2 regions of the Candidatus Thiodiazotropha sp. AKIB8 genome follow, and region 2 is predicted to be linked to the other one. Evidence: predicted binding sites of a transcription regulator. Region 2 holds the regulator's gene; the other holds the start of a gene.
What was found. Region 2 encodes sigma-54, which starts transcription at its own class of promoters, with help from an activator protein. Its sites were predicted from a motif close to TGGCANGNTNCNTGCTT; they were not measured.

Region 1 (3,530 bases), on a different contig from region 2:
CATTGATTCAGCAGAACAAGAGACCCGGCAGCAAACAGACCAGCAACCAAGTCATCCACCATAATACCGAAACCGCCCCCGACTCTTTTATCAATCCATCCTATAGGCCAGGGTTTCACAATATCGAAAAAGCGAAATAGCAGAAAACCCACCAATATCCAGAGCCACCCCTCAGGTGCAAAAGTCATTGTAACCAGATAGCCGACAATCTCGTCCCAGACGATCCCGCCATGGTCATGAACCCCCAGATCCCGGGAGGTCACTTCGCATAACCAGATACCCAGGACAAACGCCAAGCTCACAAGAGCAATGTAGTAGATCAGAGGCAGAGGCTGTATCAATAGATAGGCCGGTATTCCTACAAGGGTGCCATAGGTTCCAGGGGCTTTTGGCAGCATACCCGTGCCAAAACCAAATGCCAGAACATGTATCGGATTTTTCATATCCGGTCGAGATGTATCTTGATCAGCTTCCATTATCCCAGAATCTTAGTTGAACATGGATTTGCGGAATCTGGAATTATGACGAGAAGTGGTCAAAACCCAGGTGAGCAGGTGACCAGTGATCACCATTACTGTCCCGACAACGTAATCCCTGTTGTTTTTCTATCTGTCCTATACGGGTTATGAACAGGCCTAATCCACTGGCGATCTCGGCCACCTCTTCCCTATCGGATGCAGGCAGGGTAACACAGAGTTCGTAGTCATCTCCTCCCGCTACGATTAAAGACCAATCCCGATGCAAACCCATTGCTGAAGCCACTTCCGCTGAGAGGGGTATTGTCTCCAGCTGCAAAGTAGCGCCAACACCACTCAATGAGAGAATATGCCCAAGATCCGCCAAAAGGCCATCTGAAAGGTCAATGGCGCTATGGGCTAAGTGACGCAATGCAAGTCCAGCTTCAACTCTGGGTTGTGGTCGCTCCAATCGCTCCAGTGGTGCCAATGCTGAAGGCGATTTCGATTGCTTAAGCTGTTTCAATGCAAATGCGGCATCTCCCAAGGTTCCAGTCACGTAGATATCATCCCCCACCCTTGCGCCGCCTCTCCTCATGGCGAGGTGTTGAGGTACAAACCCATGCACTTGCACCGAAATACTAAGCGGCCCTCTGGTGGTATCCCCACCAATCAGTTGTACACCATATTGGTTGGCCAATCCGGCAAATCCCCGACAAAACTCGTACACCCAAGTCTCATCCACCTCAGGCAAGGTCAAAGAGAGTGTCACCCAGGCCGGATCGGCTCCCATGGCCGCCAGATCACTGAGATTAACTGCCAGTGCTTTATGCCCAAGGGACTCAGGAGCGACCTGCTCAAAAAAGTGTATTCCTGATACCAGGGTATCCATGCTCACCGCCAGGGACATATCATCGGGTACTTCCAGCAGGGCTGCATCATCACCAATTCCAAGCACCACATCCTCCCTCGAATTGGTGAGTTTCTTGAAATAGCGATTTATCAGTGCGAATTCAGTGGTTTCTCGAACAATCTTCATCAAGTCAGTCGGCAGTTGTCTTCTATAATTTGCAGTGTAACTTTCCATGTTGACCTTGGCCATCTTGATACTGCGCTACAAGCTAAATACGAATAAATTTGAACAAGACGAACTGTAGTGCCCAACGTGCACAAGATATCCCGTGAGCTGAATAGCTCGGCAGAATTCATTTCGACTGAGGTAAAACCGACAATTGTCGAAAAAGCCACATTAATCAAATCCATCAAAATAACTTAACACGTTGTATTTTATATAATTATTTTTTTGGCACACGAACTGCACTACAAGTTGATATTGTTACTGACTAACGTTATGCAATGATTCTGCATATCGGAATAACGCTTTCTCAGGAATCCCAATAAGCTGGCATAGATGAGCAGACGACATACCTACATAGCTGGAGATTTACGCCTCAGCAGTGATCTCGGAGGCACTATTACTGCCAAACGCATCGAACTTCTGGAGACTATCGACAATCAGGGGTCGATCTCTGCAGCAGCTAAAGTGTTGAAGATCAGTTATCGATCAGCCTGGGACGCCCTGAATGAGATGAACAATCTCTGGGATAGCCCACTCGTCGCTAAACAACCAGGTGGCAGTCACGGTGGTGGTACCCGATTAACCGATGAGGGTCACCAGCTGATTAATGGATTCAAAGTATTGCTTGCTGAGTATCAGCACTTTACTGATGGGCTCAGCCAAAAACTGGATGACTTCGGGAAATTACAGCAAAACATCAGGAAACTTACCATGCGTACCAGCGCAAGAAACCAGTTTCAAGGGAGAGTAGAGGCCATCAGTGCAGGCCCCATTAATAGTGAAGTCACTCTGTCGATCAATGAGAAAGATCGCTTGATTGCTATGGTTACCCGCGAATCTGTGGAACAGCTCGGCCTCAGCCTGGGGAGTGAAGCCTACGCATTGATCAAAGCCTCATTCATTATTCTGGTGCCAGCAGATGCGTGCTTTGCGAGCAGTGCCAGAAATCGTCTCTGCGGTAGTGTTTGTGAGCTACGCCATGGCCCTGTGAATAGTGAAGCCCTGATATCACTGGATGGCGACAAAACCCTTACCGCCATAATCACAGAAGAGAGTGCCAAAGCGATGCACCTTGAGCAAGGCAGTGAGGTTTGCGCTTTGGTAAAAGCCTCACACGTCATCCTCGGTGTCCACTGATTTTACAACCATGATATGGAGTATCTATCGTGAAACTTTTTAAATCTCTCCTGCAAGCTACCTTAATTAGTATACCCCTATTTGCTACCCAAGTGGTTGCTGAAGAGGTGAAGATTGCAGTTGCGGCCAATTTCACCGATGCCACCCGCATGATTGTCAAACTATTCGAAAAGCAGTCTGGACACACAACCAAAGTCAGTTATGGCTCAACAGGTAAACTCTATTCACAGATTGAGCATGGCGCCCCTTTCGAACTCTTCCTGGCAGCGGATACCAAGAGACCGATAATGGCGGAAAAAGCGGGGCTCGCGGTTGCAGGCAGCCACTTTGTCTATGCGAAAGGTAAATTGGTGCTCTGGAGTATCAAACAAGATCTGTTCAAGGAGGGCGAGACTTTCCTGAAACACGGGACGTTCAAACATCTGGCCCTGGCCAATCCAAAAACCGCACCCTATGGTCAGGCTGCGGAGCAGGTGATGCAGCAGCTTGGTGTTCTGGAAAATAACCGCTCCAAGCTAGTGAAAGGCGACTCTATCTCTCAAACCTTTCAGTTTGCAGCAACCGGCAATGCCGATGCCGGCTTCATCGCCTTAGCTCAGATCAAGGCCTGGAAGGGAAAACGCGGTACATTATGGGAGATTCCATCAAACTACTATAGAGCGATAGATCAGGCAGCGGTTTTGTTGAAAAAAGGAGAATCCAACCCAGCCGCCACCGACTTACTTGCGTTTCTTAAAAGCGATGAGGCACGCAAAGTGATCAAAGAGTTTGGCTACGGAGTAGAGTGAAATCCATCACCAGGTGGTGGGTTTTGATCCCACCTCTATCTTCCGAGGTATAACTACTGGAGCAGACTATGG
Region 2 (20,868 bases):
GGTCAGCGATTCGAATGCGCAACCTCTATGGCAGTTGGGCAGGGCGTCACTATCTGGCCTGGGCTGGGGGCGTACCGGCACATAGCCTAGTGCGTCAGATCAATCCATCAGCCGCTTTCAAACGGGGCTGGGCCCACTATATGAGCCGTCTTTTGGAAGCAAATGATTATTTCGATGAGCAGGATCGTACACTGCTCAATCAGAGAAGGTTGGCGCTGGCGGAACAGGCCTCTGTCGATCTCGAATTTCACTCTGGTCAAATAGACAGTCGCCAGGCACTTGAGCGATTGAAACCATTATCAGATATTCCCTGCTGGGCGGAAGTCAGCCTGACTGCCATCTCCAGACGACCTACAGATGCCTTTATGGCCCTGCTGGGCGCTGATCTGCTTGAGCACCTGTCCAATCAGTATATTCAGGCAAATCCTGGTTCATCCCCACTGACCTTGCATGAGCAGCTCCTCTCTCATGGACCTGTTGCTCTGCCTCTGGTGGTTCAGCGTGCCTGTGGTCAGGAGATCTGGGAGCAGGCCGTGAATGAGGTTATTCATGAAAAGACCTGAAAGTCACATTGGCATGCGCCACGTTGCGCTGAATGTCAGGGATATGGCCAGCAGCGAGCACTTCTATGTTGAATTGCTGGGTATGCAAATTGAGTGGCGACCAGACCCTGATAATCTATATCTGACTTCCGGGCCGGACAATCTGGCGCTGCATAAGATAGCCGTTGAGACATTTGATGAAGCTGCCCAGCGTCTCGACCACATAGGCTTTATGCTCAGTAGCCCAGAGAGCGTTGACGAATGGTATGATTTTCTGACTGAGCAGGGTGTGAAGATGCGCACTTCTCCTCGCACCCATCGGGATGGTGCCAGGAGTTTCTACTGTTTTGATCCAGATGGCGTTACGCTGCAGATGATTTACCATCCGCCAGTGGCGGAGTATGTGGCGAAGTGAGTCGGCTGAAAACGAAGCAGTCGTGATGCCTTTCGACAGGGCTGCTGATGAGCAGCCCTATCTGGGCAGTCAAGCCTGATCTGCCTCTCTCTTATGCCTGAAACCAATTAATCCCAAAAGCCCGCTACCAAAGAGCCAGACAGCAGCAGGGATGGGGACTGGGCTAACATCGATATTGTCGAGGGTTATGCCGCAACTTGTCGCAAATCCACAAGGAATGTCCATCCTCAGCAGTGTGATATCTTGAAACGCGGTATCGAAACTGATGGTTCCGAAATCAGTGGAGTTCAGGAAGGCGCCGCTATCAGCACTGAAGTTCACTCCAGAAGCTGTATTAGCAAAGATCTGTAAGCTGGTGAGATCAAATGCCCCTCCATCGGCGCGGGTAATAAAGGTTGTTTCTGCGGGGACACCCCAAATATTATCGAAACACCATCTATTCGGGCAGACTGTCATGTCTGTGTTGTGCGCTGGGTTTGCAATCTCGACGATATAGCCATCCTGAGAATAGTAGTCGACTCCGGTACCTGGTGACCTGTCGAGGAACGTTCCCGAACTGAAGTCGATAATTGCGGCATGAGTTGTTCCTGCGACTGCGACCAGTCCCAGGATAGCGAGTAGTTGCATCACTGATGCGGTGATTTTTCGACGCATGACCCTCTCCTTATCCATTTCTGATGTTGAGGTGCGACTCACCCAAATTCTGCTACTGATGGATGTGAAGCCGCTGATTCGGCTCAATAGGGGCAGTATTCGGGTTTAGAGTGCAGGTTGGTGAGTTAGTGATCGATAGAATCCCTCCAAGATTTAAGTGTGCTCTTTTTCCAAGAGTTGCTGGTGGTTCGTTACCAAGCCACCAATTTGGAATCTATTGAATGTCTTAGCGGAATACGTTGATCTGGGTCAATGTATTAGGAATTAAATTCTGTTTAAGGGTAATGTTCACAATTGTGAGGTAGGGGCAGCATTTGAGATGTTAATTAAACGGTAACAAAATATAGTTCACCCCTAAGCGCTTTGTTATAGGATGACTCGATAGAGTGAAAAGGAAGATTTAATGGAAGTGTTTTCAGGGATAGTGGTTCGTTCTGGATTTATATTGAATCTGCTATTGCTGTTGAGCGCTTGTGGTGGCAGTAGTGAAAACTCCTATCGAGTTGGTGGTGAGGTCACTGGTCTGACAGCTGATGGCCTCGTGCTTCAAATCAACGGGGGGGATACCCTTCCTGTCGCTGGTGACGGCCGTTTTTCATTTGCCATTGAGCTGGATGACGGTGCGGCCTATGAGGTAACCATCGCCAGCCAACCATCTGGGCAAACCTGCACCGTCAATAACGGCACTGGTACCCTCTCGGGAGCCGAAATAACGAATGTTCAAATCAACTGCACTGTTCAGGCGCTCAGCCTCACTGTTTCAGCGGAAAATACCAAACTACTTCGATTCTTCTGGGATGATGTGGGTGCCAACCACTATCGGCTGCTGAAGAACCCGGACGGGATTTCAGGCTTTAACCAGCAAGGCTCGGATCTCACATCAACCCAGGTTGACGAAGAGATTTCGGTGCACTTGGAAGATTGGCTCAATACTTCCTATTTGATACAGGCCTGCAACGAGGCTGGTCAATGTGTCGATTCTGAATCTATCACTATCAGCTCATTGATGCTCGACACGATTGGATATCTGAAAGGCTATGAAACCAGTTGGGAAGACTATTTTGGAACTTCTGTTGCAGTTTCAGGGGATGGGTTGACACTGGCGGTTGGTGCGCCAGGTGATATCTCACCGGCTACAGGTATCGATGGCGAGTGGAGCTTCACTCCAGACTATAAAATGAGTGCTGGCGCAGTCTATCTGTTTGCTCGCATTGATGGTGGATGGCAGCGTCAGGCCTATATCAAGGCATCAAACACTGATAGGGATGACGACTTCGGGAGAGCAGTATCACTCTCTTACGATGGCAACACACTTGCGGTTGGTGCCCCTGGTGAGAGTTCTGCAGCAACAGGCGTGGATGGCGATCAGCAGGATAACAGTGCCCAAAGTGCTGGGGCTGTCTATCTGTTTACCCGCAATGCTGACATCTGGGGTCAACTGGCCTATCTCAAGGCATCAGATAGCTCAGCCAGCGAAGTTTTTGGTCAGGCACTATCCCTTTCTGCAAGTGGCAATCGACTCAGTGTGGGGGCAGCTGAAAAGGTCTATGTATTCGAGGGAGGGGAAGATGTCTGGCAACAGCGGGCTATTCTCGAATCATCAAACGGCGAGGAAGGTGACTATTTTGGCAGCGCCGTACAACTTTCCGGTGATGGGGTAACCCTGGCTGTAGGGGCTCACTATGAAGCTTCATCGTCAATGGGTGTTGATGGTGAGTCTGACAATAGTGCAGCTCAGTCAGGTGCTGTCTATCTGTTCGTATTGGATGGAGAGAGCTGGACCCAGCAGGCCTACATCAAATCCTCAAATAGTGAAGCCGGGGATCGTTTTGGTCACAGTCTGTCAATTAGTGATGATGGCAATCTGATGGTTGTGGGCGCTTGGGGGGAGGATTCATCCTCAACCGGGATCGGAAGTGATGGATCTGATAATAGTGCTGAATATTCAGGTGCGGCCTACCTGTTTGAGCGTATTAACTCCCAGTGGATTGAGTCAGAATATTTTAAGGCTTCCAATACTGGAAGTGATGACTATTTTGGTCACCAGGTTGCGATATCAGGGGACGGGATGTCTGTAGCAGTTGGTGCCCAATATGAGGGCTCTGTTGCTCGTGGGGTGAATGGGGATCAGGCTGATGACAGTGCACTATCTCAACCTGGGGCTGTATATCAGTTTACCCGGGAAAACCCCCTCTCTTCATGGATTCAAAAGGCCTATGTGAAGGCACCGGATACCTCTCCAGGATGGGAAGAGCCGGTATGTTTCCTGTTTTGCCGGATGGTAAACGATAGATTTGGCGCAAGCCTGAGTATCTCTCATGATGGGAGGACATTGGTTGTCGGTGCACCCGACGAAAATTCAGGCAAAAGCGATGATATGGAGGACACCTCCAGCCCATACTCAGGGGCTCTCTACATCTATTGAGGTGAGCTTAAATAGTTGTTGGCTGGGGATGGAGGATTACTCGGCCTAACGGCCTCGCCCCTGCGGGGTCAGCTGAAGCTGCTCGTCATCGCTTCGCTCTTCCATCGAACCTCTTATCGGTTCAAATCCTCCATCCGGGCAGCTTTGTAGAGAAAATAAAAAAGCCCACACAGGGTGGGCTTAAATAGTTGTTGGCTGGGGATGGAGGATTCGAACCTCCACATACGGAGTCAGAGTCCGTTGTCCTGCCATTAGACGAATCCCCAGTTGCAGACTTGGTGCCAGGCGTCTCCGCCTGCAACGCAAGCCAGACTTAGCGCTTGGAGAATTGAGGGCGCTTACGGGCTTTGTGAAGTCCGACTTTCTTACGCTCAACAGCACGGGCGTCACGGGTCAGGAATCCTGATCTACGCAGTGTGCTGTGCAGTGACTCGTCATAGGCGTCCAGTGCACGGGAGATACCGTGACGGATGGCGCCAGCCTGACCAGTGGTGCCACCACCTCTGACAGTGACTTTGATGTCAACTTTGTCGACAGTCCCTGTAGTTTCCAGCGGTTGGCGAACTACCATGCGGGCAGTTTCGCGACCGAAGTACTCGTCGAGAGGGCGGTTGTTGACGGTAATGTTTCCGTTGCCAGTAGTCATGAAGACTCGAGCAGTGGAACTTTTACGGCGTCCGGTAGTGATATGGGTATCTGCCATGGTCTTAAACTCTTGCCTTTAGATGTCCAGGGGCTGAGGTTGCTGAGCCTGGTGGGTATGCTCGGAACCAGCAAAGACACGCAGCTTTTTAAACATAGAGCGTCCTAACGGGTTTTTCGGCATCATGCCCTTGACTGCATGCTCGATTGCACGTTCTGGTGCCTTCTGAAGCAATTTGTCCAAGCTGATGGATTTCATATTACCGATGTAACCAGTGTGGTGGTGGTACATCTTGTCTGTCATTTTATTACCGGTAACACGGACTTTCTCTGCATTGACAACGACGATATAGTCGCCGGTATCTACATGCGGAGTATATTCCGGTTTGTGCTTGCCACGCAGACGTCGTGCAATTTCAGTGGACAGACGACCAAGGGTCTTGTCTGTTGCATCCACAAGGTACCAATTGCGGCGAACTTCAGCCGGTTTTGCGCTTAATGTAGTCATCCGATGTCGCTCCAATGGAGAACTATTGTGCCTCGAAAAAGACGGCGGATAATACATGAACCCCTGGGATGGCACAAGGACTATTTCACTCCCAGAGGGTAGTTGGGCGGATAATCCTGGAAATCGAGTCGCCAAGCAAAAAAAAAGCGCAACAGGAGATGTTGCGCTTGAATATATACCACCAAAGGAGGAAAACTGGTACATCTGAGTATCAGTATGTAAGAATCATCTAATATTCCGATATGATTGTCAAGTGTTTTCCTCTGGCTTTCTGCTATCATCTCAACCCTTTGACTATTCTCTTAGCGCATCACCTAATAATATGGTGTCAGCGCTACAAAGCTGCGACTGTCCTGGTGATCTTCAAGTAGATATAGATCAGGTGACAGTGTTTATTTAACTCGCTAAAAAATATAATTTTAATGTTGCTGCATAGTTTCTCGATACTTATTGGTCTGGTGGTTTTAGTATGGAGTGCGGATCGCTTTATCAGCGGTGCCGCCGCATTGGCGGACAATCTTGGCGTCTCCCCCATGCTGATCGGCCTGACGGTTGTAGGGTTTGGTACCTCTGCGCCTGAGGTTCTGGTTTCCCTTATGGCGTCGGTAAACGGCAATCCGGGTTTGGCGATCGGTAATGCGGTTGGTTCCAATATTGCCAATATCGGTCTGATTCTTGGTGTTACTGCACTCGTTATCCCTCTCTCTGTTCACTCCAGTGTACTTAAGCGCGAATATCCAATTCTGCTTGCTGTTACGGTGATTTGCATAGTGTTGATGTGGGATGGCAATTTAAGTCAGGTGGATGGATCGATCCTGATCCTGTTGCTGATCTCTGTGTTCGGCTGGATGATCTACACTGCAAAAACAGGAGAAGCAGACCCCATAGCCGGGGAGTACGATGCAGAGATTCCGCACGATGTACCAACAAAAAAGGCGTTGTTTCTTCTGATCGGTGGTTTGGTATTTCTACTGATCAGTTCCCGGATATTGGTGTGGGGTGCGACCAATATAGCTGTGGCGCTCGGCGTCAGCGATGTGGTGATTGGATTGACTATTGTTGCCATCGGCACCAGTCTGCCCGAACTGGCGGCAAGCATTACCAGCGCACTGAAGGGAGAGGACGATATTGCTATCGGCAATGTCATTGGTTCAAACCTATATAATATGCTGGCTGTATTGAGTATTCCTGGTTTGGTCGCGCCGGGTGCTTTTTCGCCGGATTTGCTGAACCGGGATCTTCCGGTAATGTTCGCCTTGACGTTGTTCCTGTTTTTAATGGGCTATGGATTTGGTAAACAGGGCCGTATTAATCGTATTGAAGGTTTGGGGTTGTTGCTCTGTTTCGTCGGTTACCAGGCCTGGCTGTTTTACTCTTTAGTTACTCATTGAGCATAACGTGGATTTGCTGGAAGTGGATCGTAATTACAAGAAAAATCATGATATTTAAACAGGTTATCTCCTCTCATGGCGGGTTTGTCCCCAGACAGGCCGGCATTTTGTGATGGCTCACTAAACAAGACATACTGTTCGGATGAAGAAACCCACACCACCCTCACAGCAAGAAATGACCCAAATGATCGAGTTGGGCCAGGCGGTAATTGAAACCGAGGCTGCGGCGGTCTCAGCGTTGATTCCAAGGTTGGATGGAGGGTTTGCCCAGGCTTGCCACTATCTGCTTAATTGTCGTGGCCGTATTGTCGTGATCGGTATGGGAAAATCTGGTCATATCGGTAACAAACTGGCAGCAACCCTTGCCAGTACGGGTAGCCCGGCATTTTTTGTCCATCCTGGTGAAGCCAGTCATGGGGATTTGGGCATGATCACAGCCGATGATGTGGTTTTGGCGTTATCAAATTCCGGGGAGACAGGAGAGTTACTGGTAATACTTCCCCTGCTGAAGCGATTGGGTGTGCCGTTGATCGCGATGACAGGAAAGCCTCATTCGACCTTGGCAAGAGAGTCTGAGGTTCATATCGATGTCAGTGTTGATAAAGAGGCCTGTCCCCTGGGGCTGGCGCCGACCTCCAGTACTACTGCCGCACTGGTGATGGGCGATGCTTTGGCGGTGGCTCTGCTGCAAGCGCGAGGTTTTACTGCCAAGGATTTTGCTTTGTCCCATCCTGGTGGGTCGCTGGGTAGACGTCTGTTGCTGCATGTTCGAGATATCATGCATAGTGGAGAGGCCCTGCCATCGGTGATGCTTGAGGCTACGCTTCACCAGGCGTTGGAGGTGATGTCTGTGAAGGGGCTGGGCATGACAGCGGTTGTTGATCACGAGGGGCGTCTTGCCGGTGTCTATACGGATGGCGATCTAAGGCGTACGCTCAACCAGCCGATCGATATACACAAAATCAGTGTTGAAGAGGTGATGACAAGGGATTGCAAACGGGTTCCGCCAGAAATGTTGGCGGCTGAGGCGTTACAGTTGATGGATGAAAATAAAATAAACGGCCTGCTGGTGGTGGATGAGGAGCAGCGTCTGATTGGCGCATTCAACATGCACGACCTACTTAGAGCTGGTGTTATGTAGTGTCGTGTTTCAATTGGTCGACAGTTTTAGAGGCCTGAGCAGGCCTCCTCTCGGACAAGACGCTACCCGGCGACCCGTGTTGTTACGCGCCTTGGAAAGGGGGTGTCATGCCTTGCGGCTAGCCATTTAGCGTCACGGTAACATTGTCAAACGATATGAAATACTAGACAGGGGGGCAAAATGCAGGATATTTATAATAAAGCAAAAGCAGTCAAACTCTTGATATTTGATGTTGATGGGGTATTGACGGATGGCGCTCTTTTTTTCGGTGATGATGGTCAAGAGTACAAGTCCTTTAATTCCAGAGATGGACATGGGATGAAAATGTTGCAATTCACCGGTGTGGTGATTGGCATTATCACTGGCCGGACCTCTGAAGTGGTGAGGTTGCGCATGGAAAACCTGGGTATTGAGCATGTCTATCAGGGCAAACTCGAGAAGCTTCCAGCGTATGAAGAGTTGAGAGATAAACTGGGGCTTACTGATGAGCAGGTCGCTTACGTCGGGGATGATGTTGTGGATCTTCCTATCATGCGTCGAGTCGGGCTTGCCATCGCCGTTCAGGATGCGCACCCCTTTGTGGTTCAACACGCCCACTGGCAAACGCCTCATGGCGGTGGACATGGGGCTGGCAGGGATGTTTGTGAGATGATCATGGAAGCGCAAGGAACCTTGCAAGCCAGTTTGGATCACTATCTTTGAAGCATGAGTTCGCAGTTGATTATGGATATGTGGGAAGTCTAGCTTGAACAGACGCCTGCTTGGTCTCTCCTTGATGCTCGCCCTGGTGCTGAGTTTAGCCTGGTGGGTGAATGAACTGACGCGCCCTGAGATGCAGAAACGACAGGTAGCTAGGGATATCCCTGATTCCTATGCCGTGGACCTACGCGTAAAACAGTACAATGAGGATGGGGAGCTTCTGCAAACATTACAAACCCCTAAAATGTTACATTATGAGAAGCGTGGTATTACCGAGCTGTTAAAGCCAGTGGTATGGCGTTTCCGAGCCGATACGCCGCCATGGAGGATGCAGGCAGAACAGGGTGTGGCAGACCATCAGCAAGAGACACTCTATCTTCCGGGCAGAGTGATCATCGAGCGTGAAGGAAAGGGTGATTTCGCACCTTATCTGATTGAGACCGAAGATCTGACTTTTAAATCAAAAGACTCATATGCATCAACGGCTGAGGCGGTCGAAATTCAGAGTGGTCAGCAGCGAATATCAGCAGTCGGCATGCAGGCATGGCTGACTGAGCCATCTCGCTTGAAGTTATTACATCAGGTACGAGGCTACTATGAGTTCGAGTAAGGGCATTCTGTCAATCCTGGTATATGGCCTTGTCTGTTTTGGCGCAATGCCGATTATGGCCTTGGAGAGTGATCGGGATCAGCCAATGCAGCTTGAGGCGGACAGTCTAGCCATTGATGAGTCGACAGGTATCAGCCTCTATGAGGGGAATGTGACGATTACCCAGGGTAGTATGAAGTTGTGGGCTGAGCGCCTCTGGGTTCATCGTCGGCAGGGAAAGACGGAGCGGATCATCAGTGAAGGTGAACCGACTAGATTCAGTCAGCTGCCGGAAGTCGATGGGGTAGAGGTGCATGGTCAGGCGCGAAGGATGGAAATTCATGTTGATCGTGATGAAATGGTATTGATTGACAATGCTCTGCTTGAGCAGGGCGGTAACAGTTTTCGAAATGACCGGATTGTTTACAATCGAACCAGTGCCCAGGTGAAGGCGGGTAGCAGTGCTCAGGGTAAAGAGCGGGTTCAAGTCGTAATTGAACCCCAGACCAAGAGCGATGCACCGTGAGCCAGTTGCGGGCTGATGCACTTGAGAAGCAGTACCATAAGCGTAAAGTGGTCGATGGTGTTTCGCTCAATCTGAATAGCGGTGAGGTTGTTGGGCTGTTAGGGCCAAATGGTGCCGGAAAGACCACCAGTTTCTACATGATCGTGGGCCTTGTTCAGGCTGATCAGGGTAGAATCTACCTGGATGGAGAGGAGCTTACTGATCTTGCAATGCATAAGCGCGCCAGCATGGGTATTGGTTATCTGGCCCAGGAGCCCTCTGTTTTCAGGCGGCTCAATACTGCGCAGAATATATTGGCGATACTTGAAAATCGAAAGGATCTGGACGCGCAAGCAAGAAGAGCGCATTGTGACCGGCTTTTGGAAGAGTTCGGTATCGAACATTTGAGAGAGAGTATGGCTATGAGCCTCTCAGGTGGAGAGCGACGCCGCCTGGAGATTGCCCGTGCGCTTTCAATGGAGCCCGCATTCATTTTATTGGATGAGCCATTTGCAGGTGTCGACCCAATTGCGGTTATCGATATTAAAAGAATCATTCAACATCTTAGAGAATTAAAGATTGGGGTGTTGATTACCGACCATAATGTTAGAGAGACTCTTGATATTTGTGATAGAGCCTACATCATTAATACTGGTAAGGTATTGGCGGAAGGAACCACCGAGGAGATCCTCGATAACCAGGAGGTACGTAGTGTTTATCTGGGCGAAAATTTTACTATGTAAGGCTATGTTTATGTTTTTTCATGGATTATGTGATTTAAGAGTAGAGATGATGACTACTCGTCAGCTGACAAAATGAAGGTTAAAGTATGAGGCAGAATTATATTCAAACGAAACAAATACCAAGAATTATTCCGTGAACGGCATTTATTAGCTAGAATGAATATAAAGACATACAAATAACATACCAGGTTTAAAGATATCTCTGCTATGAAGCAGGCTCTACAGCTCCGGCTCGGACAACATTTAACAATGACACCTCAGTTGCAGCAGGCAATACGCCTGTTGCAATTGTCTGCGCTCGACCTGAGTCAGGAGGTGCAGGAGGTTCTTGAAACAAACCCCATGCTGGAGGGTGAAGAGGAGTTTAGTCAGCAGACTCAAAAAGAAGAAGCTAGTCAAGAGAGCTCTGATCAGAGTTCAGACAATAAAGAGTCTTTGAGCTCCAACGATATCAACAACGAGCGGGAAATTCAGACCGACAGTAGCCAGATCACAGAAGACCTGCCCGTTGATAGTGAATGGGCTGACGTATACGACAGTTATCTTCCCCCATCGAGCAGTGGTAGTGAATCTGCAGACAATGACTATCTGGTTCAGCGCAGTGGCGCGATCACTTTGCATGACCACCTGGTCTGGCAGATGACACTGACCCCATTCACTGAGCAGGATGTTCTGATTGCCACTAACCTCATCGACAGTATTGATGAGGATGGATATTTCAAAGGTGATCTCCAGGAGATCCTGGTTTCCCTGAATGATGAGGAGATGACTCTGGAGGATGTAGAGGCAGTACTTCATCGTATCCAGGCTTTCGACCCTCCGGGGGTTGGTGCTCAGGGTGCTCAGGACTGCCTTCTAATTCAACTTCGGCAACTTCCTGAAAAAACACCCTATTTGGATTTGGCGATCAGACTCTGTCGCGACCATTTCAACTTGCTCTCTGCGCAGGATCAGAATCAGATCATGCGACGAATGAAGGTTGATCAGGACGACCTGATGGCTATCATGCAGTTGATCAGGACGCTCAATCCTCACCCTGGCACAGCGATCGCCAAAAGCGAGCCTCAGTATGTGATTCCTGATGTATTCGTCAGCAAGCGCAATAATCGCTGGGTTGTGGAGCTAAATGGTGAGGTTACGCCTAAACTAAGGGTAAACAACGACTATGCCAGTCTGATCAAGCGTGCGGATCAGAGTGATGACAATACTTTCCTGAAAAACCACCTGCAGGAAGCGCGTTGGTTCATCAAAAGCCTGATGAGTCGAAATGAGACTATTCTGCGTGTGGCGAGTAAGATTGTTGAATATCAGCGGGGCTTTTTTGAACATGGCGAAGAGGCTATGAAGCCACTGGTTTTACGGGATATCGCTGAGGCTCTGGAGATGCACGAGTCGACCATATCCAGGGTGACAACCCAGAAGTATATGCATACCCCCAGGGGTACGCTGGAGTTTAAATATTTCTTCTCCAGCCATGTGAACACAAGTGCAGGGGGTGAGTGCTCCTCCACTGCTATACGTGCGCTGATAAAAAAATTGATTGCTGCAGAGAATACAAACAAACCTCTCAGCGATAACAAAATCGCCGCCATATTGTCGGAACAGGGTATAAAAGTGGCCCGCCGAACGGTGGCAAAATACCGCGAGTCGATGAGTATCCCACCATCGAACGAGCGTAAGCGACTGATGTAGGTGAAGTGAATTATCGGAGTGGCTATCATATCATGCTTGATATGCTTACTGAACCGGAGCGGTTTCAGATAAAAGTGGATTCATGAATGAGTTGCTGTAAAAATGCCCCGGCGTTACTTCACCGCCTCAGTTAGAGTGATGAGCCAACTCATCTAAGACAGGAGAAAATTATGCAGATAAGCGTTACCGGTCATCATGTGGAAGTTACCGATGCCTTGAAAAGCTATGTAGATAATAAGTTCGAACGTCTTGAGAGGCATTTTGATAATGTAATCAATGTACATGTCATCTTGAGCGTAGAGAAGCTGAGGCAAAAGGCAGAGGCCACCATGCAAGTGAACGGTGCCAGCGTATTCGCTGATGCAGTACAGGAAGATATGTATGCGGCCATTGATGGGCTTACCGATAAGCTGGATAGGCAAGTCATAAAGCATAAAGAAAAGATGCAGAGTCACCGTGCCGGTAGTGGCGCGAAGTACGCTGTAAGTAGCAGTAGTTCAGAATAGATAAAACTGGCGAGGTCTCCATGTTTCCCGACGGATTTCTGCTTGAGGAACGGATCGGCTGCAGTGTGGAGGCAGCCAGTAAAAAACGTGTCCTGGAGCAGCTTGGCCAAAGATTGGCCAATTCTGCTCCTGGTCTCACACAGGATACTGTGTTTGATGCATTGCTTGAGCGTGAACGTTTAGGCAGCACCGGACTGGGCAAAGGAATAGCGCTACCCCATGCGCGAATGTCACAGATAACACAATCCACCGCAGCATTTATTCAGCTGCCTTCAGGGGTCGATTTTGATGCGATCGACAGCCAACCGGTGGATCTTGCCTTTGCCATGCTGGTTCCTGAGGAGGCAACTGAAGCCCATCTGCAACTACTGGCAAAATTGGCCAGGATGTTTGATGACCCTCCATTCTGCTCGGCACTGCGTGAAGCGGAAACAACGCAGCAACTGTTTCAGTTAATCCGGCAGCGAGAAGCGGCGATAACGTCAGTTTAATGCCCACCAACTACACCATTCGCGATCTTTTCGACGAATTTGCCAGCGAACTTTCACTGAGCTGGAATGGTGATGGTGATGAAAAAACAATAGAGTTGGACAGTGAGTCGCCCCACGGTCAACAACCTGTGGGACCACTGAATCTGATTCGACCCAATCAAATTCAAGTGATTGGTCCTCCTGAGCAGAAACATCTACAGAGCAGCGGTGAAGAAAAATACCGGGAATCTCTGAGGGCGCTTTTTACCACCTCTCCTCTGGCGCTGATATTTACTGATGGTCTAAAGCCTCAACAGAGCTGCTTTGAATTGGCAGAAAAGAACAGAACTGCACTCATGTTCACCCCGAAAGGTGACAACTATGTAATCCATCGACTGCTGGAGAAATTCAGTCTTCCAGTGGGTGAGACGCTGTTGTTACATGGGGTCTACATGGAAGTTTTAGGTAAGGGTGTACTGCTTAGTGGAGATCCGGCAATCGGAAAAAGTGAGCTGGCCCTGGCTCTGATTTCGCGGGGGCATCGTCTTGTGGCTGATGATGCAACAGAGTTTTATAAAACCGGCGGTAAGACCTTGAGCGGTCGCTGTCCCAAGGTACTGCAGGACTTCCTCGAAGTTCGTGGATTGGGGCTGATTAATGTGCGTGCGATCTTTGGTAACAGTGCTATAAAGCCAGAGAAGCAGCTACACTTAATAATCGATTTGCTGCACTTTGATGATAAAAAATTAGATGACATGGATCGCCTGGAAGGTTGTCATTCCCATCGAACATTGCTGGGAGTTGAGGTGCCGCAGACGAGCCTGCCTGTTGCAGCAGGTAGAAATCTGGCAATCCTGGTGGAGACGGCTGTACGACAACATCTGCTGAAGATGGATGGGTACAACGCGACCGAGGATTTTATCGAACGTCAGAAAAACTATATAGATCAGGCTTAGCCTACTCTCATTGATGTGTGCAGGATGAATATGCTGAGGGTAAACTCAGCTGGGCAAGGTATCCCTATCTGCTTTGTCGATATTCCTGTTAACTTGTTTACAAAAAAGGTAATTACCTCCTACGATCTGGCGATGTTACCGAGCTGGATTCGGGTAAAACACTAGTTTCAAGAGTCTGAACAGAATGGCAAATGAGATAAAACTTCAGATTGTTACAGGGCTCTCCGGCTCAGGAAAGACCATTGCTCTGCATACCCTGGAGGATATGGGGTACTACTGCATTGATAATCTTCCGGTCTCGCTTTTGGTTTCAGTATCCGATTATTTGAACGGTGAACCTGAGGAGATCTTCAATAAAACTGCAGTAGGTATTGATGCACGCAGCCAACCAAGTCAGATCTCAAGTCTGCCGGCAGTGGTGGAGAACATTCGTCAGCGTGGTATTAATTGCAATATGTTGTTTCTCGATGCCCAGCTGGATACGTTGATCAAGCGTTTTAGCGAGACCCGGCGTAAACATCCCTTGAGCAACCAGCAACGCTCCCTCAGTGAGGCGATTCAACATGAGCGAGAACTTCTGCAGCCGTTGAGTGAAGCGGCGAATCTCAGAATAGATACCACTCACAGTAACGTACATGAGTTACGAGACTTGGTTCGTAATAGAATCGATGGTGAGAATGGGCAGGTTTCAATTCTGTTTGAGTCCTTCGGATTCAAGCACGGGCTGCCTCGAGATGTGGACTATTTGTTCGATGTGCGGTGTTTACCCAACCCCTATTGGCAGACTGAATTACGTACCTTTACCGGATTGGATCAGCCTGTTGCTGAATATCTTAATGCTCAGAATGAGACCAACCTCATGGTGTCAGACCTGATCAGCTTTCTATCCCGTTGGATTCCCGCTTTCGAAGCAGATGGGCGCAGCTATTTAACCATCGCTATCGGTTGTACAGGTGGGCAACATCGTTCTGTGTATGTTGTTGAACAGTTATATCGACATTTTAAGGATGCAGGTTTGCAAGTCATGTCTCGCCATCGTGAGTTGTCATGAGCATTGGGTTGTTATTGATAACCCATTCTCAAATTGGTGATGCTCTGCTTGAGACAGCAAATAAGATGTTCAATGGTGCGCTGTTGTCTGTTGAAACATTAACTGTGTCGATTGACTGCAATCCTGATCAAATTAAAACTCAGGCCCGTAAAGCAGTGGATAGTCTTGATGAAGGGGATGGCGTGTTGGTGTTTACCGATATGTATGGCTCCACACCCAGCAATATTGCTTATAGTCTGGCTGAGTCAGATCGAGTGAACGTGGTATCAGGGCTTAATCTGCCGATGTTGATTCGTACGCTCAATTATCAGGATCTCGACCTTAAATCACTAACGGAAAAAGCCGTCAGTGGTGGCAGGGATGGGATTCATTGCTGTAAAAGCCCACTAAAATAGTATTAATCATGCTTGAAAAAGAGATAGAAATAGTAAACAAACTTGGATTGCATGCCCGTGCTGCAGCAAAGCTAGTCAGCTGCGCCAATGGTTACGACAGTAACGTATTTTTGAACCGAAATGGTCAACGGGTTAATGGTAAAAGCATTATGGGTGTGATGATGCTTGCAGCAAATAAAGGCTCTGTATTGAAGCTCGAAATCGATGGCAACGATGAACAGCAGGCGATGGAGGCATTAATAGTTCTCATCAACAATAAGTTTGGGGAGGAACAATGACGCTCTCCTGTCAGGGCATCGGTATCAAGACGACCCGCGAGGTCGCAATTGGTGATGCCTACCTTTTACAGCAAGGCGTACCGGAGATCACTCATCGAGAGATTACCAGGGATCGGATTAATGCCGAGGTAGAGCGTTTTGAAACGGCCTTGCTGACCACCACCAGTCATTTACGTTCAGTACGCAACCTGATCCCTGAGGATACTGCCCAGGATATCAGCGAGTTTATTGATACTCATCTGTTGATGCTGGAGGACAATGCCATCAGTCAGGCAACTATAAGCCTGATCCAGGAGAAGTTATACACCGCTGAGTGGGCATTGCAGGTACGGCGAGATGAGCTGGTTAGGGTCTTCGATGAGATGGACGACCCCTATCTGCGTACCCGCAAAGATGATGTGAATCATGTTGTGGGGCACGTGCAATTTGTTTTGGCCGGTGGAGAACCTGAACAGAGGGGTGATCTCAAAGGGCGGGTCATCGTGGCACGGGATCTGACCCCTGCTGAAACTATCATGATGAAAAATCAGGGGGTTGCCGCATTTATCACCGAGTATGGTGGGCCGCTCTCCCACACCGCAATCCTGGCACGCAGTCTGGGTATTCCTGCTGTAGTGGGTATTCACCAGGCAACCGTTCTGTTTCGACAGGGAGAGCCGCTGGTTGTTGATGGCGCACAGGGTGTTGTGCTGGCTGATCCTACCGAACGAATCCTGGATTACTACCGGCAGCGAATAGAGACCCGCCGAAGAAGAGAGGTAGAGCTTCGCCAGCAGGTAGACCTGCCTGCTCTGACTACAGACGGCGATCAGATATTTCTCTATGCCAATATTGAGCTTCCAGAAGACATCGGCATAACGATGGAAAACCGAGCAGATGGGGTGGGTCTGTTCCGCACTGAATTTCTCTATATGAATCGTAGCGAACCCCCGACTGAAGCTGAGCAGTTGGATGTCTATATCGCTGCTGTAAGAGGATTGGGCGGTATTCCGCTCACGATACGTACACTCGACCTGGGGGTGGACAAGACCACGGGCGCAATCGCCGAATCGAGTTGCATGCCATCCATCAACCCAGCACTGGGGCTGCGGGCGATCAGGCTCTGCCTGAAGGAGCCTGAACTGTTTGTGCCACAGCTGAGAGCTATTCTCCGCGCATCTGCAGAGGGGCCGGTTCGACTGATGATACCGATGCTCTCTGGGATTAAAGAGTTAAAGCAGGTTTTGGATATCATCGACAAAACCAAGCATGAGCTGACTGAAGAGGGAATCCCTTTCGATTCTGAGATTCCTGTCGGCGGTATGATAGAGGTTCCGGCTGCTGCGATTATAGCGGATCGTTTTGCCCAATTACTCGACTTTCTCTCGATAGGTACTAACGATCTGATTCAATACACCCTTGCGGTGGACAGAATGGATGAAGAGGTCAATTTTCTTTTCGATCCGCTGCACCCGGCTGTGCTGTCACTGATTCAAAATACCATTGATGCAGCTCGTCAGGCAGATATACCAGTCAGTATGTGTGGCGAGATGGCAGGTGATCCGCGTTATGTAAGGTTATTGATCGGGATGGGGTTACGCGAACTCAGCATGCAGCCCAGTGCCCTGCTTGAGAGCAGAGAGTTGATCCGCCAGAGTAACCTGACAGATCTCAAGCAGAGAACTGATCTCTTTTTTGAGCAGCTGGGTGAGAGTGATGATGAGCAGCTGTTCGATAAGCTGTTTGTATAATAAAAAGCGCTCATAAGATGATATTTAGCTGCACATGAAACTCATCTAATTAGTTTTCAAGCGTTGATAATTGTTTATCTATTACCAGCAACTAATCGCAAGATATAGCCAACCCTACTACCTATCACAATGAGAGAGTCAGATACCATCTCTCCCTTACCTTCCGTAGGGTGGGGCCATGCCCCACCATATATGGTGGGAAATAGTGATAAGTTGCAGAGAAGTTCATTCAAGATCCAGAGTGATCATCCACTATTTGTCTACTTCTAACCTATTTGGTGGGGCATGGCCCCACCCTACGGTACAAACATAATAAGTCCGTAGCCTGGATGAAGTGCAACGGAATCCTGGGGAACAGCGCACCAACCATCCCGGATTCCGCTGTGCTCCATCCAGGCTACCTGGGTATCCATGGCATGTTGAACATCCGGGCACAGTTCGATAGCTCAAGATTTTATGAAATACCGAAACTCGCCACCTTATAAACCAAGGTTATCGACAAAATCCATTTTAGAGTTGCAATGGAACAGGGTATCTACGGTATAGGTATCACCTTTGTGCGGTTGGGTGAGAGTGATGATGAGCAGCTGTTTGGATTATAAATTGTCTTCTGCAGGAGTATCTGAATCAGAGCTCGACAGACTCTACGATGCCTATCAGTCATCATCTTCCTCGGGGTATTCATGGCATAAGGTGCAACTCACTTGCGTACCTTTCGCCACGAAGATGGTTCTCTCTCCATCATCGTCCCGCAGGTAGTTTCTGTCATCAGCAGCTTGGGATAACACGGTACCTTGCAGGTTAACGCCATGGCAACTTTGGCAACTGCTGGGGTTATCTTTGTAAAAGTCTTCATGATCAAGGTTCCAGCCTCGGCTATTGACGTTATGCATGCCATGGGGGCCGGACGTGGTCAGAGGCAGGCTGGTATGGCAAGTGCTGCAATCACTGATTGTGCCGACATGTCCCTGGAGTTGTATCGATGCCAGGTTGTCATTGGAAGCCTCATTGGCATTCGGCCAGATGGCATGGGTTGAGCCATGACAGCCTTCGCAGGCAACACCGCCATGACCGAGACTGTTGCGATAGAGCGTCAAATCGTTTTCTGCGAAGCGTTTGTTGGTCGCGATTCGGGGTGTTGCTGTGTCGATGTTGTCTTCCCAGGCCTGGCTCAGTCTCAGGCTGGTACCAAGATGACTGGTTGCATCACCGGTATGGCAGGATTCGCAGCGAGGCTCGTCAAGCCAAGGTGTTCTTGTCTCCTGGCCTACGGCAAGCATACTCCCATGACAATCGGCACATTCGATACCTGCACCACCCATAGCGCCACGAAGGCATTGGGTAACTTTTCCTGGGTGGCACTGGTAGCAGGTCTCTTCCAGGTCGCCATTGCTGGGGAAGATCGGTTCTCCGCTCGTTTCATCAGTCAGCTGACCATGATGCCTGTGCATGACTTCTGACATGGTGTCATTTCCGAGTTGGCTGCCGGCAGGTCCAGAACCACTTAAATCCAAGGCAGCAGAGTAGTGGCATGCGGCACAAAGTACGGGTTTGCTTGCTACCAGGTTGGTAGCGTGTTCCGCATCATGCAGTAGCAGTATGTTCTCTTTTGCGGCCTGCAATACGGCATTGGAATCATTGATGTCGTCCGGGATCAGGTAGGGGATTTCGCTGGAGATGGGTGCCGCAATCTCACCTGCTGCATGACAGTTCTGGCAATCTGCCTCTGAGGCGACGGGTAAGACGACATCAAGCGTGGCAAGGGCGGTTTCGCTACCCACTTGCTGGGCAGTGACTCTCATCAAAGGATAGGCGTTGGGTTGTCCGTTGTCGTCGACCGGCAGAATTGGAATACCCTCAGCAGAGAACCAGCCTTTGGATCTGTTGAATTCGTTGAACAGCTGGGGATCATTGGCGCTGTATGGGTTGAGAATGCCAGGCATGTTTTGGCCAAATACCAAGCCCTCGTCCGGCACTGGGTTATCTCCGAACAGATCGAAGACATAGCTATTACCCGAATTTGGGTTAATGCTCCAAAAGTTGGTTTTATTGACACTGCCGGCCAGGTTCTGGCTGGTAGTGTTGATCGAGCCGCTCGGATCAGATGTAGCGAGATAGCTGACTTCGACGCTATTGTCATCAAGCAGTTTCGGAGGATTACCCCGTTCAATCACCTGGCTGTGTATGACATTGAAGGGGGGCAGGATGACGAATGTCGAATAGTCGAGATCCGCACAGTGCATACCCAGGTCATTAAAGGCCAGAACGCGATGGCTGCCGCTGACTTCAGTTACGCCTGGACCGCTGTTGTCATCATCATCGTCATCACTGTCGTCGTCTCCACCGCCTCCACCACAGGCAAAGAGTGAGAGACTTAGTGTTAACAGGGTTATCCAGCTATGCTTTCCATTCATGCCATCACTCCCTTTGTAGAGGCAGATGATCCAGTGTTGGTTTGTATGGGAATTATATCCCATATTTAGAATAATTGTCTTGCTGGGTGCTTTTTATTGATTCTCAAGTTTCTTTGCGTCTTTGAGTCTCTTATTCCTCTTCAACAGATTGGTGGGGCAGGGCCCCACCCTACCGAGTAGCTCAAAGTGGGGGGCCCTAAGATGCTTAAAATATGATAACAACTTTCGTATGCATTTCTGATTAACCCGACACTTGCTCCACCTGCCATATCTTACTGGCATATTCACTGATGGTGCGATCACTTGAGAAATAACCCATGCGCGCGGTATTGAGTATTGCCATTTGGACCCAGGATGAGGGTTCCCGATAGATGCCATCTGCTTTATCACTGATGGACATATAGGTATCAAAATCGGCCAGGACTTTGAAATGGTCACTGCGCAGCAGGTTATCGGTGATCATGCGATAGCGGGAGGGTTCTTCAGGTGAGAAGAAACCGTTCGCGATCATATCGATGATGCGTTTTAGTCTGGGATCGGACTCATAGTATCTCTGTGGATGATAGCCTTGATGATTGAGCCGGGCGATATCATCAGTGGTGAGTCCGAATATAAAGATATTTTCATCTCCCACTTGCTCAAGCATCTCCACATTCGCACCATCCATAGTGCCCATGGTCAAGGCACCATTCAGCGCCAGCTTCATGTTGCCGGTTCCCGATGCCTCCATACCTGCGGTAGAGATCTGCTGTGACAGTTCAGCGGCGGGAATGATGTCGGTGGCGGTAGTGACATCGTAGTTGGGGATGAAGATGATCTTAAGGCGGTCGCTGACAGCGGGATCGTTGTCGATTACATCTGCAACATCATTGATCAGGCGTATGATCATTTTCGCCATACTGTAGCCAGGGGCTGCCTTACCACCAAAAAGAATGGTGCGGGGAACACAATCGATACCTGGATTATCGACCATTCGGTTGTAGAGTTCGATTGCGCGAAACAGATTCAGCAATTGGCGTTTGTATTCATGAATTCGCTTTACCTGGACATCGAACAGGGTAGTGGGATCGACCTGTTTATGCAGGTAGTACTCAATCAGGTTGGCCATGTGATCCTTGTTGG

Region 1: the regulator sigma-54 is predicted to act here: its motif matches at 1,760-1,776, upstream of AC4IFB_RS02460 (TOBE domain-containing protein).

The regions. Positions count from the first base shown of each region.
Region 1 covers NZ_JBSYOO010000014.1:22,909-26,438, reverse strand. The annotation lists gene AC4IFB_RS02470 (phosphatidylglycerophosphatase A family protein) at 1-476, opposite strand, end outside; gene thiL (thiamine-phosphate kinase) at 520-1,557, opposite strand; gene AC4IFB_RS02460 (TOBE domain-containing protein) at 1,867-2,670, shown strand; gene modA (molybdate ABC transporter substrate-binding protein) at 2,700-3,458, shown strand; gene modB (molybdate ABC transporter permease subunit) at 3,527-3,530, shown strand, end outside.
Region 2 covers NZ_JBSYOO010000016.1:14,495-35,362, reverse strand. The annotation lists gene AC4IFB_RS03090 (DUF885 family protein) at 1-563, shown strand, start outside; gene AC4IFB_RS03085 (VOC family protein) at 550-957, shown strand; gene AC4IFB_RS03080 (hypothetical protein) at 1,027-1,611, opposite strand; gene AC4IFB_RS03075 (hypothetical protein) at 2,015-4,036, shown strand; RNA gene AC4IFB_RS03070 (RtT sRNA) at 4,056-4,184, opposite strand; tRNA gene AC4IFB_RS03065 (tRNA-Gln) at 4,229-4,302, opposite strand; gene rpsI (30S ribosomal protein S9) at 4,350-4,739, opposite strand; gene rplM (50S ribosomal protein L13) at 4,758-5,186, opposite strand; gene AC4IFB_RS03050 (calcium/sodium antiporter) at 5,609-6,577, shown strand; gene AC4IFB_RS03045 (KpsF/GutQ family sugar-phosphate isomerase) at 6,753-7,718, shown strand; gene kdsC (3-deoxy-manno-octulosonate-8-phosphatase KdsC) at 7,899-8,420, shown strand; gene lptC (LPS export ABC transporter periplasmic protein LptC) at 8,464-9,027, shown strand; gene lptA (lipopolysaccharide transport periplasmic protein LptA) at 9,014-9,532, shown strand; gene lptB (LPS export ABC transporter ATP-binding protein) at 9,529-10,254, shown strand; gene AC4IFB_RS03020 (RNA polymerase factor sigma-54) at 10,462-11,946, shown strand; gene hpf (ribosome hibernation-promoting factor, HPF/YfiA family) at 12,117-12,452, shown strand; gene ptsN (PTS IIA-like nitrogen regulatory protein PtsN) at 12,473-12,943, shown strand; gene hprK (HPr(Ser) kinase/phosphatase) at 12,943-13,878, shown strand; gene rapZ (RNase adapter RapZ) at 14,063-14,929, shown strand; gene AC4IFB_RS02995 (PTS sugar transporter subunit IIA) at 14,926-15,324, shown strand; gene AC4IFB_RS02990 (HPr family phosphocarrier protein) at 15,333-15,602, shown strand; gene ptsP (phosphoenolpyruvate--protein phosphotransferase) at 15,599-17,332, shown strand; gene AC4IFB_RS02980 (cytochrome C) at 17,989-19,746, opposite strand; gene AC4IFB_RS02975 (glycogen/starch/alpha-glucan phosphorylase) at 19,988-20,868, opposite strand, start outside.